Regions from separate parts of the Brachybacterium sp. GCM10030252 genome, predicted to be linked through region 1. Evidence: riboswitches for the same ligand, from Rfam matches in the RefSeq annotation. Region 1 holds a riboswitch; the other holds the start of a gene.
The links. Region 1 has a riboswitch for thiamine pyrophosphate ahead of ACFQRJ_RS10125 (TenA family protein). Riboswitches for the same ligand answer to the same signal wherever they lie in the genome.

Region 1 (7,342 bases):
GGGCGATCGGCGCAGCGGCGCGCGGAGGATCCCGGCTCCGCCGCGAGCGCCGCGTACGCAGGTCCGCAGGAGGACCCGCTCCTCCCCCACGGTGGGGAGGATGCGCCGTTCTACACGATCGGACAGACGGCGGAGCTGATCGGCGTCCAGCCCGCCACGCTGCGACGGCTCGACGACGAGGACTTCGTCTCCCCCGACCGCTCGGACGGAGGCCAGCGCCGCTACTCGCGCCGCGAGATCGCGCAGCTGCGCGAGATCGTCGACCTGACCCGGGAGGGCGTCACGCTGCCCGGCGTGCGGCGGGTGCTCGCTCTGCGCCGCCGCGTCGAGGAGCTCGAGGATCGACTGGGGACTGCTGAGGCCGGCCAGGCGGACGTCGCCGCCGGGGAGGGTCCACAGGGCGACGAGTCACGGGGTGACGGGCCACAGGGCGGCGGCGAGGAGAAGGACGCGGGCGACGAGGGAACACAGGGCGACCAGCCGCGGCCATGACCCGGCACCGCCGAGGAGGCCACCCCTGCCCTGGCGCCCCGGCATCGTGCGCGTTCACAGATCGCCACAACCCATACGGCCCACCACGAGGCACGGATACAGTCACCAGCGGCCACCACTGGAACCGCGACGACGAGGGCACGCCATGACCCGCAACCACCTGACCGAACGCCTCGATGCCGGCACCGTCATCTGCGCCGAGGGCTTCCTCTTCGAGCTCGAACGGCGCGGCTACCTGACCGCCGGCGAGTTCGTGCCCGAGGTCGCCCTCGAGCACCCCGAGGCGCTGCGCACCCTGCATGTGGACTTCCAGCGCGCCGGCTCCGACATCGTCGAGGCCTTCACCTACAACGGCCACCGCGAGAAGATGCGCGTCATCGGCAAGGAGGACCTCCTCGAGCCCCTGAACCGGTCCGCTCTGCAGATCGCCCGCGAGGTCGCCGACGCCGTCCCGGGCAATCTCGTCGCCGGCAACATCTCCAACTCCAACATCTGGGACCCGGCGGACACCACGACGCAGCGCGAGGTCCGAGGCATGTTCGAGGAGATGGTCGGCTGGGCCGTCGAGGAAGGGGCCGACCTCATCGTCGGCGAGACCTTCTACTACGCCGAGGAGGCGCTGACCGCGCTCGAGGTCGCCAAGGCCTCCGGCCTGCCCGTGGTGATCACTCTCGCCCCGATGGCGTTCCAGGAGATGGCCGAGGGCGCCGGGATCGTCGAGACCGCACAGCGCCTCGAGCAGGCCGGGGCCGACGTGGTGGGGCTGAACTGCTTCCGCGGGCCGGCGACGATGCTGCCGTGGCTGCGCGAGATCCGCGAGGCCGTGGACTGCCACGTGGGCGCTCTGCCGATCCCGTACCGCACCACGGAGGAGGAGCCGACGTTCTTCAACCTCTCCGATCCCGCCGCGGCCGTGCCCTCCCCGCACGGGCGCACCTTCCCCACCGCCCTGGACCCCCTGCTGACCAACCGCTACGAGATCAGCGCCTTCGCCCGTGAGGCGCTGGAGCTGGGCGTGAACTACCTCGGGGTGTGCTGCGGCGCAGCCCCGATCCACATCCGCGAGGTCGCCGAGGCCGTCGGCCGCACCACCGAGGCGAGCCGCTACTCCGAGCGCATGGAGAACCACTTCATGTACGGCAGCAACGAGCGTCTCCCGGAGCACATCGTCGGCCTGGGCTCGCGCGCCTGAGCGTCGGCCCCGGGCAGGTACGGGTCCGGCCCGACGAGGCTCCGGGCTCCGCCCGAAGAGTTCGGGACTCGGCCCGAAGAGCTCGGGACTCGGCCCGACGTCGCTCGGGGCTCCGCCCGGCGCGAGGGCTTGAGCTTCCAGCGATCGCGGGCCGGAGCAGTCGATCATCGGCGCGGAATATCGGATACTGCCAGTGACCGGACACCACCGGAGGAAAGGAGCAGGACGATGACCAGCACGCCGCACGAGCACTCCCCCGAGGCCCCGCTCGAGGACGCCCTGGACCAGGAGGTCGATGCCCTGCCGGACGACGGGACCACGGACGCCCTCGGCTCCGAGGAGCTCGGCTCCGTCACCTCCGCCTACGCCGATCCAGCGGATGTCCTCGACCAGCGCCGCGAGGTCCCGCTCGACGAGGACTACGCCCCCGAGGCGACCGGTGAGGACGGCTCCGAGGACAGTGCCTTCGGGGCCGACGACGGCGCCTTCGACTCCGAGTGAACGGCGACCGACCGCAGGAGCGGGACGCCGCTCGCTGACCGGCAGGACCGTCGGTCCACCTGATCGGCGAGACCGTGGGCCCACCTGATCGCTTGATCTCCGACCCCTCGGTCATGCGGAGTCTCGTCGCGTGATCGGTGACCCTCCGGGGACCGACGTGGGCGATCACGGCCCCGCTCAGCCGCCCCGGGACCCGGCCTCAACGCCGCGGTCCCGGGGCGGCTCCTGCTATGTCGGGGTAAGGTCGTCGTCGACACGGGGTGCCCCGCCAGGGGCTGAGATCACACCCGACGAACCTGATCGAGTTAGCGCTCGCGGAGGGATGTCATGACGTCGCACTGCGTCACTGCGTCACTGCGCCGCTCGCCGCGTCGCGAGCGCGCCTCGAGGTCGGGCCCCGGGTCACCGGATCGGGAGCTCCCATCCGGACGGATCGACTGACGAGGAGAAGTCCCGATGTCCACCTCTTTCACCGACGACCTCCGTGAGGCCAGCGAACCCACCTGGACCCGAGCCGTCCAGCACCGCTTCGTGGCGGAGCTCCACGACGGGTCGATCCCCGACGAGGCGATGGCCGGATACCTGATCCAGGACCATCGCTTCCTCGACAGCTTCCTGGTGCTCCTGGGCGCCGGCATCGCCGAGGCCCCCACGTTCGAGGCCCGGCTGCGGCTGTCGCAGTTCGTCGGCGAGGTCGCCGGGGACGAGAACACCTACTTCCTGCGCGCGTTCGAGTCCCTGGGCGTGAGCGAGCACGACCGCGCAACCGTCCCGGACACGCTGGCGACCACCGGCTTCACCACCATCTTCCGCGAAGCCGCCGAGACCCGGGACTATGCCGCGATCCTCGCCGTGCTGGTGGTCACCGAATGGCTCTACCACGACTGGGCCGCCGCCGCTCCGGACCCGCGGCCGAGCAGCTTCGTCCACTCCGAATGGATCGACCTCCACGACAACCCGGACTTCGCCGGCTTCGTGAACTTCCTGCACGCCGAGCTCGACGCAGCAGGACCCGGCAGCCCCGAGCGGGCCCGGGAGTTCTTCGAGCGCACCGTCGCCCTCGAGCTCGACTTCTTCGAGCAGTCCTACCTCCACCCGTTCACCGGGGAGGCACGATGAGCCTGTTCGACGATCTCAGGTCCGCCGCCCTGCCCGACTGGGACGATTACACCCGCCACCCGTTCGTCGAGCAGCTCGGCGCGGGCACACTGCCGCTCGCCGCATTCCAGGACTACCTGATCCAGGACTACCTGTTCCTCGTCCAGTTCGCGCGGGCCAACGCGCTGGCCGCCTTCAAGAGCCGACGGCTCGAGGACATCCAGCACTCCGCCGATGCCCTCGCGACGACCCTGGCCGAGACCGAGCTGCATGTGCGGCTCACCGCGAGCTGGGGCATCGATCGCTCGCAGCTGGACGCCGCACCCGAGAAGCAGGCCACCGTCGCCTACACCCGGTACGTGCTGGACAGCGGGCAGGTCGGGGACCAGCTCGACCTGAATGTGGCCCTCGCCCCGTGCGCGATCGGGTACGCCGAGATCGGGGCCCGTCTGGCTCCCCGCCTCGAGGAGCAGCCGGAGCACCCCTACCGCGACTGGATCGCCGAGTACGCGAGCGAGGAGTTCCAGCAGGCCGCGCGCGACGCCATCGCCCACCTCGACGTCCTGGCGGCGCGGTCCCTCACCGAGCAGCGATTCGAGGAGGTGGCCACGGTGTTCCGCACCGCGACCCGGCTCGAATCCGCCTTCTGGCAGCAGGCGCTGGACGGCGCCGTGGAGTGAGGGGCCACGCCGCGGCGGGCAGCCAGAAATCGGTTCCCGCCCGCCATCGAGGGTTGATACGAGGCCAGCGGCACAGTATGGTCGCACCCAAGATCAGCGGGAAACCGGTTTCTCATCGCGAGGGCGCGAGGATGATCCGCGCTCTGCCACGACATCCCCTGTGTGGTCGCCGTACCCGAGAGGCGAACCCGCTGCGATCGGACGAATGACCCCGCCGACGGCGGTCCATTCGAAGGACAGCAATCCACACTCAGGAGAGCCCGTGCTACGACGCCGACGTTTGATGCAAGCCCTGACCACCGCAGCGGTGGCTGCCCCCCTGACTGCTGTCGGCGCGACCACCGCGCAGGCGCGCCCCGAGGACCCGGCGCGAGAGACCCTGCGCGCCGGGGACGGCTGGGGGTCCGCCGGCGCCGGCACCACGGGAGGTGCCGACGCCGCCGGCGACATGGTGTTCACCGTGACGACCAAGGCCGAACTCATCTCCGCGCTCGAGCGAGCCGGCGACGAGCCCGTGATCATCACGGTCCGCGGCACGATCGACATGAACACGGGGCCCGACGGGGCTGCGCTGACGTGCGAGGACTACGCCGACCCCGCGTGGGACCTGGAGGCGTACCTCGAGGAGTACGACCCGGCCCACTACGACGGTGACCCGGAGGGACCGCTCGAGGACGCACGCGACCGTTCCCACCAGGCACAGCTGAACAGCATCCAGCTGGACCTGCCGAGCAATCTCACGCTCATCGGTGAGGACGACGCACGCCTGATCGGTGTGAGTCTGATCCTGCGCGGCGAGAACATCATCGTGAGGAACCTGGAGCTCACCGGCATGGAGAACTGCTTCCCGCAGCGCAACCAGGACGGGTGGGTCTCCGAGGGTTTCGACGTCGTCGGTCTGATCGGCGCCAAGAACGTGTGGCTCGATCACCTGACCATCGACGGACCGTATCGCGCAGGCGAGCCCAAGGAAACCATCTTCGGCGACGTGGTCCACCGGGTCGACGGCCTGCTCGACATCACCAATCAGGCAGACCTGGTCACCGTCAGCTGGAGCACGATCAGGAACGGGAGCACCTCGGTGCTGATCGGCAACAGCGACAGCAAGCCGGAGGACGAGGGCAAGCTTCGCGTGACCTTCCATCACAACCGGTTCGAGAACCTCGCCGAGCGAGCCCCACGCGTCCGCTACGGGGCTGTCCACGTCTACAACAACCTGTTCGTCATCCCCGACGCAGAGCACTTCGTCTACTCGTGGGGAGTCGGCGTGAACTCCAAGCTCTGGATCGAGGACAATGCCGTGCGTGCCGTCGACGGTGTGGCCCCCGCGGAGCTCGTGCACGCATGGGGCGGGACCGAGGTGCACATCGGCGCCACACGATTCAATGGACAGGACGTCGACCCGCTCGCCGCGTACAACGAGGTGGCCGAGGACGCGCTGGTCGAGTACCCGGGCCCGGCCCCGACCCTGTACGGCCACCGCCACCCGCTTCCCGCGGTGGAGCCCGTCGTCCGCGCCAAGGCAGGCGCGCACGGACTCTCCCGGTAAGACCCCGGGGAGCCCGCCACCGGAGGCCGGTACACGACATCTCAGGGCCGGGCCTGCCCGCAGGTATCCGACGACGTCCCACCGAGCAGGTGCTCCGGGTCAGCGCCCACCGGACTCCTGAGGACCTGCTCGGCGGGGCCGCGCCGGCCGGCCGCCGACTCAGGCCAGCAGGATGCCGGCGATCGTGGCGCTCATGAGGTTGGCGAGGGTCCCGGCGAGGATGGCCTTGATGCCCATCTGGGCGATCTCGGAACGGCGCTCGGGGGCGATCTGGCCGATGCCGCCCAGCAGGATGCCCAGGGAGCTGAAGTTCGCGAAGCCGGTCAGGCTGAAGGTGATGATCGCCGCGGACTTCTCGCTGAAACTGCCGGCCTCGGGACCGAAGTTGGTGAAGGCGACGAACTCGTTGAGCACGAGCTTCTGCCCCACGAAGCTGCCGGAGGCGACGGCCTCGCTCCACGGCACGCCCAGCATGACCATGACCGGGGCGAACACGTAACCCAGGATCTGCTCGAACGTCAGGTCACCGGCACCGAACCAGTCGCCCACCGTGCCGATCAGAAGGTTGACCAGGCCGATGAGAGAGATGAAGGCCAACAGCATCGCCCCGATCATGGCGGCGAGCTTGAGCCCGTCGCCCGCGCCACCGGCCGCGGCGTCGATGACGTTGCGGTACTGGATCTCGCCGAGGTCCTCCTCGGCGTCGTCCGTCGTCTCCTCGCCAGTGGCCCCGGCGGAGGCGTCGGACCTCGTCGCGCCGGCAGTGCCGGCAGTGCCGGAGCCGGCCGGGACCGTGCTGCTGTCTCCCGAGCGTGCCGCCCGCCGCGACTTCGCGGCGCGGCTGCTCGCGGCGACCAGCTCGGCCTCGCGAGCGACGGCATCGGGATCGTCCTCGGGCACGATGATCTTGGCCATCAGGAGGGCGCCCGGAGCGGCCATGAAGCTCGCCGCGATGAGGTATTCCAGCGGGGCGCCCAGCAGCGAGTACCCCACCAGCACCGAGCCGGCGACGGTCGAGAGCCCGCCGACCATCACCGCGAACAGGCCCGAGCGGGACAGCCGCTTGATGTAGGGGCGCACCACCAGGGGTGCCTCGGTCTGCCCCACGAAGATGTTGGCGGCGGCATTGACGGATTCGGCGTAGCTGGTTCCCAGCAGTTTGCCCAGCGCGCCGCCGAGCCAGGAGACGACCTTGGGCAGGATCTTCCAGTGGTAGAGCACCGCGGTCAGCGAGGCGAAGAAGATGATCACCGGCAGCACCTGGAAGGCGAAGACGCTCCCCTCCTCGGGCAGCACCGGCCCGAACAGGAAGGAGATGCCCTCGCCGGAGGTGTTGATCACGGCCTGGAAGCCCTCCGAGACCTTCTGCAGGGCCCACCGTCCCGGCCCCCAGTACAGGACCAGCACGCCGAACCCGACCTGGAGCGCGAGCGCCCCCAGGACGGTGCGCAGGCGGATCGCCCGGCGGTTGCTGGACAAGGCGAGAGCGATCAGCAGCAGGCCTGCCATCCCTCCGATGCCCCAGAGCAGGTCGACCATCGCTCTCACCTCACAGAAGCAGATCAGGAATATATGCCGCGGTCGCAGGCGCCAGTGTAGGGGTCGCTCGGACGTGCGCCTGCCGCGGCGGGGCCCGTACGTGGCGGTGTCCTCGTCCGGCTGCTGCCGGTACATCGTCCTGCGGCCGTAGCGTGAGGTGAAGGTCGGGTCAGGCCCGCACCCGGTCACCCCGCGCCGGCTCAGGCGAGCGCCCGGACGATCGTCACCAGCGCACCGGCGACGGCCAGGACCACCACGACTCTCATCATCGTCGGCCCGGAGAAGCGCCCG
Region 2 (7,342 bases), on a different contig from region 1:
GTTCATGGCGAACTGGATCGCCGGGCACACGGACCGCTTCGACGCGATCGTCACCCACGCCGGGCTGTGGGCGCTGGAGCAGCAGCACCGCACCACCGATGCGGCCGCCTCGAAGATGCGCGTGCACCGCCATGAGGACGAGGACCCCCAGTGGTACCGCGCCTTCTCCCCGCACCGCAGCGTCGGCGCGATCACCACCCCGATGCTCATCACCCACGGCAACCGCGACTACCGGGTACCGATTAGTGAAGCGCTGCGACTGTGGTGGGACCTGGTCTCGACCTGGGACGGCCCGCCCGAGACCATGCCGCACCGGTTCCTGCAGCTGACCAGCGAGAACCACTGGGTGCAGACACCCTCGAACGCCCTCGCCTGGAACCGGACGGTGCTGGCCTTCTGCGACCAGCATGTGCTCGGCGCCGACCGGGTCCCCGACGCCCTGCCCTGGTGACCGACCGGTCGTGATCCACACGGCCCCGCGGAGCCCTGACCTCGGTGATCTGCCGTCGACCGGATAGGCTGGGGAGCCTCAGAGGATCGCTGGTCCCGAGGCCGCGCCCCGAGTGCCGGCGACCATGGATCCAGCACTGACCGGAGGAGGGATGATGGCCGACAGCAGACGACGCTTCGACGCGACCTGGCTGCCCTTCGGGATGATCATCGGATTCACGGTGGGGATCGGCGTGGGCCTGTCCATCTTCAACAATCTCTTCCTCGGCGCGGGAATCGGATTCATCTTCGGCGCCGCACTCGGGGTCGCCCTCGGATTCCGGGACCGCCGCGGCTCGAAGAGCCAGGAAGAGATCGAGGACGCCGCGCAGGACCGTGCCCGCCGCCGGGCCGACGGGCACGCCGGGGACGACGAGCTCTGACCGCGCGGCCGCACGCGGGTTGAGCGCGCCAGGACTGAGCGAAGCAGGACCGAGCGAGCCAGGGCTCACCGTCCCAGGACCACCCCTCGGGCCGGCTCCGCGGACCGTTCCTCCCCAGGCCGCCTCCATCCACCAAAATCCCAGGTGTCTTTCCCGGGAATCCGAGCCCGTGGTGCCATGCTTATCGCACCTGGTCGACTAACGGCCGGTGAACACCGCCTGACTTCCCCAGGAGGCACCGATGAAGGTCACCGACACACACCCCAGCGCAGCCGAGCATTTCGACTACCTCGAGCCCGATCTCCAGCCCGAGACGGCAGCCGACGAAGCCCAGATCTTCGCGCGGGAGAGGGACGAGACCCTGACCGGCCTGGTGGAGGCCACCGGCCCCCTCGCGGTCAGCTCCCGCCACCTCTCCGCTCGCTCCGCCTGAGACCACCAGCCGGAGAACGTTCCCGCGGGAACGTTTTTCGGTCGGGTCCGGTCAGCGGCGGCCCGGTCAGCGGCGGCCCGGTCAGCGGCCGAGCGCTCAGGCACTCGCCGTGTGCCCGCCCGGCTCCCGGCGCGCCACGGTGACCAGATGGTCGACCGGGCCGTGCCCCTGCTCCGGCGCGAACGAGAGGTCATAGGCGGCGCCGCCGATCAGCGCCCGCTGCAGGAAGTCACGCCCCGCGCCGACCGCGGCCAGGTCGTCTCCTGCTTCGGATTCGCCGATCCTCTCGTGCGAGGCGTCCATGGTGGCGGCGAGCGCACCCAGTGCGTCGGGCCCCGCTGAGCGGACCATCGCGATGCGCGCGTACTGCGCGGCGATCGCCGCGGAGAGCGTGCACCCGGTGCCGTGGGTGGCGCGGGTGCGCACGCGCTCGGCCCGCAGCAGGTCCACGCCGCCGGGGTGAGCGACGACGTCGAAGACCTCGTCGTCATCGTGGTGTCCGCCCTTGAGGACCACGACGGCGGGACCCAGCTGCTGCAGCCGCACGGCCTGCTCCTGCATGGTCTCGACATCGGGGGCGACCTCCGCATCCAGCAGCTTCGCCGCTTCGGGCAGGTTCGGCGTGATCACGTGCACCAGCGGCAGCAGCAGTTCGCGCAGGTTCTGTGCCGCCTGCCGGGGCAGCAGTTCATCGCCGCTGGTGGCGACCATGACCGGGTCGAGCACGACGGTGCCGAACTGGCCGGCTCGCGCGGCCATGGTCTCGGCGACGGCGGCGACGACCTCGGCGGAGGTGAGCATCCCCAGCTTGGTGGCGTCCAGCGGGATGTCATCCAGCACGCTGGTCAGCTGCGACTGGACGTCCTCGGCGGTCATCGGCGTCACGGACTGCACGCCGCGGGTGTTCTGCGCGATCACGGCGGTGATCGCGGTGGTGCCGTAGACGCCGAGTGCCGTGAACGTCTTCAGGTCGGCCTGGAAGCCGGCGCCGCCGCTGGGGTCGGAGCCGGCGATGGTCAGTGCTGTCGGTGGTCGCATGGGGCGGTCCTCCTGGGGTGTGCTGCGGAGCCGGGCCGGTGGGGAGCCGGGGTCCGCGGACGGGTGGTCACGGCCTGCTGGATGAGCGGCCCTGGTCGATGGCTTCTCGGAGTCGGCCGGCGGCCGCAGCGGGGTCGGGTGCCGCGGCGATGGCCGAGACCACGCAGAGACCGTCCACACCGGTGGCCGCGATCTCCGGGGCGAGGCGATGGTCGATGCCGCCGATGGCGACGGCCAGCGGAGCTGAGGCGGCCGATACGTGCCGTGCCTGCCGCCACGGGTCCAGGCACTCCCCCAGTCCCTCCAGGCCGAGCGGCGGCGCGGCATCGGCCTTGGTGGCGGTCGCGCGGATCGGGCCGATGCCCAGCACGTCGGCCGTGTCCTCGGCGAGCGCGGCGCGCACCTGGCCGGCGGTGCCGGCGGAGAGGCCGATCATCAGCTCCTCCCCGAGCACCTCGCGGGCAGCGGCCGCGGCGACGTCGCTCTGGCCCACGTGGAGGTGGCACCGCGCGGCCTCGGCCACACCAAGACGGTCGTTGACGAACAAGGGCACCTCCTGGGCGCGAGGGCCGAGCTCGCTCGCCAGGCGTTCCCGGCATGCGCGGACCAGCTCGAGCAGGTCGGCGTCGGAGGCGTCCTTGTCCCGCAGCTGGATCGCGCCCGCTCCGCCGCGGACGGCGGCGAGGACCACGCCGGGCACCGCGTCGATCCCGCCGGACAGCGCCGAGTCGGTGACGTGGTACAACGAGAAGTCGGCCGCATGGGCGGTGCGCAGGGACGGCCGGATCACGCCGGGGCCGCCTGCTCCTGAAGACCCACGAGCTCGAGCACGTCGGCGGGCGTGAGGGTGTCCAGCGCATCGAGCCAGCCGACGGCGAAGGACCCGACTCCCTGCGCCCCGCGCGCGGCGAGGGTTCCGGCGGCGCCGTGCAGGGCATGTGCGGCGAGCACCGCGTCGTGGGGGGTGAGGTCGGTGTCGCGACTTGAGCCCAGGAGGGCGGCGCAGGTCGCGCCGAGCGCGCAGCCGGTACCGATCACTCGCGCGAGCAGGGCGTCGCCGCTGGTCAGCACTGTGGTGCGACCCGCGGAGACGATCGCGTCGCGCTCCCCGGAGACCGCGACCACGGCACCGGTGCGGGCGGAGAGGTCGCGGGCGGCGTCGAGCACCGCCTCGACCGTGTCGGTGGAATCGACGCCGCGCCCTCCCCCGCCGGTGCCGGCGAGCGCGGCGATCTCGGAGGCGTTGCCGCGGACGGCGGCGGGCCCGAGGGTCAGCAGTTCGTGCGCCAGCGGGGTGCGGACGGGCAGCGAGCCGACGGCGACCGGGTCGAGCACCCAGGGCCGTCCGGCGTCGCGGGCGGCGCGGGCGGCGGCGGGCATCGCCTGCACCTGCCCCTCGGCCACGGTGCCGGTGTTCACCAGCAGTGCGTCGGCCGCAGCGGCGAAGACCGGCGCCTCCTGCGCGTGGTCCACCATTGCGGGGGCGGCCCCGATGGCCAGCAGGACGTCGGCGGTGATCTGCTGGACGACGGTGTTGGTGATGCAGTGGACGAGCGGGCTGTGCCCGCTGAGCGCCTCGAGGGCGCTGCGCAGCCGGTTCTCGGGCGTGCTCGTAGTCATCGGTGACGATCCCTTCGCAGGTGCAGACCAGGGCAGGTTCGACGGGTGTGCTCTCAGCCGCCGCTTCTCGACGGCACCCCACGTCACTGGTCGGCGACTCTAGCAGGGGCCGAGACAGGGGCACACAGGATCTTCACACTCATAAGCCTGTAATTCCTTGGCATTCTCTTGATCTTCCCTTGACCTGATGCCACGGTGTGAGCGGCAACGCATCGACGCGGATCCACGACGGACAACCGTCTCCCGCAGTCGGCGGAGAGGACGCCATGCCCATCACGAGCACCGCACGCCGGGCCCCCACCGTACTGACCGTCGCCGCGGGGGCGGCACTGCTGTCCGCGTCGGCCTGCAGCACGAGCGCCGGAGCCGACGGGGAGGGCAGCGCGGGGACACCGTCCGAGACATCAGATCAGGGGGAAGGGCAGGGAGCCGGGCAGAACAGCAGCGACGGCGGGGGCGCCGCCACCGGCGACGAGCAGGGGGACGGGGACTCGGACGAGGGGTCCGAACAGAACGATGGGTTGGATGCGGGCGACGAGGACGAGGCGACGGAGCCGACGGAGCCTGAGACCCGTCTCGTGCTCGTCACCGATCTGGGACCCGAGGAGCCCGGTGAGGGCGATCTCGTGCGCAGCCCCGACCAGCTGGCCGCCCTGCTGACCGGGCCCCTCGGCGGGATGGCCGAGTGCGACTCCGAGCTCACGCTCAGCCCGGGCGCCACCGCATCGTGCATGGGCCCGGCGAGCGTCGACTCTCCCGACCCCGACCAGGAATGGACGGCGCACTCGGTGCGGATCCCGTCCGAGGAGGACTTCACCGCCGGCAGCAGGGTCGCGATCCTGTTCACCACCGGCGGCGCCCTGACCGGGCCGGCCGAGGTCCTGCTGGAGGAGACCGTGTCCCTCACCGGCCTCGGCGTCAGCTCGACGTTCGGGGCCGAGGACCTGGATTCCGAGCAGCTCGCGCAGTACACGCTGGAGGTACTCACCTCCCCGAATGCTTACGTTCCCGTCGACTACGCCGACTGGGAGGACGTGACCTGCCAGGACGGCCTCTCCTTCGCGACCTTCGAACCGGTGGCCTGCACCGCGACCACCGCCGGCGGCGATCAGTGGGAGCTGGAGGTGGCGCCCGGGGCATTCGCCGGCAACGACCAGGGCCTGCTGGTGGGCATCGAGACCCTGTGACCGTCGTCCAGCGGAGCGGCCGAGCATCGCGGCCAGGCCGTGCGGCCGAGCGGGGGAGGCCGCAGGGCGAGTGAGTGACCGGCGCCCCTCGCGATACAGTCATCGCGTGAGCGCGACCACACTGCCCATCCCCACCGATGCCGGCGACCTGCCCGGACTGCTCTGGCTGCCCGAGCACCGCGAGGAGCCGGTGCCCGGCCTCGTGGTGCTGCAGGAGATCTTCGGCGTCTCCGACTACATCCAGCGGCGCTGCGCAGATCTCGCCGCGCTCGGCTATGCGGTGCTGGCCCCGCAGCTCTTCGCCCGCCTCGATCCGCCGATCGTCGGCATCGACGACTGGGAGGACGCGGAGTCCTGGCTCGGCGAGGCCATGACCCTGACCCAGCAGCTGCCCTGGGAGCGAGCCGAGGCCGACGCCATCGCCGCCCTGGGCGCGCTGCGTGCGCACGGCGCGGTGGACTCCGAACGGGTGGGGCTGCTGGGCTTCTGCTACGGCGGCGGCCTGGCCTTCGCCGCTGCGGCGTCCGCCGCCGAGGAGGACCGCCCGCCCACGACGCTGGTCAGCTACTACGGCTCGGCCCTGCCCTCCCTGCTGGATCGCGCGGGCGAGGTCACCATGCCGAGCCTGCACCACTTCGGCACGGCAGACGACTTCATCCCGCCCGAGACCGTCGAGCAGATCCGCCACGCCGTCACCGCCGGCGGCACCCGCGAGCAGGTGCGGTTCGAACTGCACGAGGGAGCGGGGCACGCCTTCGACAACCCGCACCCGTTCGTCCACCACGCGCAGGCCTCCGACGCGGCCTGGCAGCAGACCGTCGACTTCCTCGCCGAGACGCTCCCCCTCCGCGCCTGACCCTCCGCGCCTGACCCTCCGCGCCTGACCCTCCGCGCCTGACCCTCCGCGGCCGGGTATCTGCGTATCTGCGCCCGCGCCTTCGCATCACGCCGCCCGAGGGCGTCTGCGCGCCCGTCCGGCCCGACTCGTCGTTCTCCGCCGAAACATGCCCGTGACCTTCCGGTCCCGACGAGCCCGCCGTTCTGGGACCCACGACACCCGCGTGACCGAATAGTTATGTCCGGATCGTCCGACAATCCGGTTGTCCCCGGGCCGGCACCGCTGGACGCGGCATCGCTCCAGGCCAACGGGACCTTCCGAGCTTCGCGCCGGCCGCACCTACGGCTGTCTACCGGCCCTGAACAGGCCTTTCACAAGCTCTGCCGACCCCATTCCTGATAAAGAACCGTTTGCCGTACGCCGGGCCGCTTGTGAGGATGACTTGTCGGGTCGGCGTCCTGCGATGCCGGCGTCCTGTGACGTGGGGGATACACGGGACCCGGATCGCCACCCCGGCCCGCCACCCGAACTTCCATGAAGGAGCCTGCGTGCCAGCAATTACCGCCGACGGTCTGTACAAGATCTTCGGACGTCGCCCCGCGCGGGGAGTCGACGAGCTCCGCAAGGGCGGAAGCCGCGACGAACTGCGCAACCAGGGCCTCACCGCCGCCGTCATCGATGCCAGCTTCAGCGTCGAGCCCGGCGAGATCTTCGTCGTCATGGGCTTGTCCGGCTCGGGCAAGTCCACGCTGATCCGAATGGTCAACGGCCTGCTCCCGGCGAGCGCCGGCGAGCTGTATATCGGCGACCGAAACCTGACCTCCCTCAGCCCGGCCGAGGTCCGTGAGGTGCGGCGCAACCGCATCTCCATGGTCTTCCAGCACTTCGCGCTGTTCCCCCACCGGACCGTCGGGGAGAACGCCGCCTACGGTCTCGAGGTCAGCGGGGTGAACCGCAAGGACCGTGAGGCCAAGGCCGCCGAGGCCCTCGAGATGGTCGGCCTGAAGGGCTGGGGCGGGTACAAGCCCAGCGCCCTCTCCGGCGGCATGCAGCAGCGCGTCGGCCTGGCCCGCGCTCTGGCCGCCGGGACCGACATCATGCTCATGGACGAGGCTTTCAGTGCCCTCGACCCGCTGATCCGTCGCGACATGCAGGACCAGCTCATCGACCTCCAGCAGCGCCTGGAGAAGACGGTCCTGTTCATCACCCACGACCTCAACGAGGCCATGCGCATCGGCGATCGCATCGCCATGATGCGCGACGGCCGCATCGAACAGGTGGGAACCTCCGACGAGATCCTCAACGAGCCCGCGAACGACTACGTCGCCCGCTTCATCCAGGATGTCGACCGCTC

Region 2: linked by a shared signal. The riboswitch ahead of thiM (hydroxyethylthiazole kinase) and the one ahead of ACFQRJ_RS10125 (TenA family protein) in region 1 are both predicted to bind thiamine pyrophosphate.

Annotation. Positions count from the first base shown of each region.
Region 1 is NZ_JBHTDM010000009.1:319,392-326,733, reverse strand. Features, by position in the region: gene ACFQRJ_RS10140 (MerR family transcriptional regulator) at 1-492, shown strand, start outside; gene ACFQRJ_RS10135 (homocysteine S-methyltransferase family protein) at 638-1,684, shown strand; gene ACFQRJ_RS10130 (hypothetical protein) at 1,913-2,185, shown strand; TPP riboswitch at 2,432-2,525, shown strand; gene ACFQRJ_RS10125 (TenA family protein) at 2,642-3,304, shown strand; gene tenA (thiaminase II) at 3,301-3,963, shown strand; gene ACFQRJ_RS10115 (polysaccharide lyase family 1 protein) at 4,271-5,512, shown strand; gene ACFQRJ_RS10110 (NupC/NupG family nucleoside CNT transporter) at 5,672-7,051, opposite strand; gene ACFQRJ_RS10105 (TSUP family transporter) at 7,252-7,342, opposite strand, start outside.
Region 2 is NZ_JBHTDM010000007.1:48,633-55,974, forward strand. Features, by position in the region: gene ACFQRJ_RS06515 (prolyl oligopeptidase family serine peptidase) at 1-451, shown strand, start outside; gene ACFQRJ_RS06520 (hypothetical protein) at 606-872, shown strand; gene ACFQRJ_RS06525 (hypothetical protein) at 1,114-1,305, shown strand; gene thiD (bifunctional hydroxymethylpyrimidine kinase/phosphomethylpyrimidine kinase) at 1,402-2,343, opposite strand; gene ACFQRJ_RS06535 (thiamine phosphate synthase) at 2,411-3,133, opposite strand; gene thiM (hydroxyethylthiazole kinase) at 3,130-3,963, opposite strand; TPP riboswitch at 3,955-4,054, opposite strand; gene ACFQRJ_RS06545 (hypothetical protein) at 4,230-5,150, shown strand; gene ACFQRJ_RS06550 (dienelactone hydrolase family protein) at 5,257-6,006, shown strand; gene ACFQRJ_RS06555 (glycine betaine/L-proline ABC transporter ATP-binding protein) at 6,537-7,342, shown strand, end outside.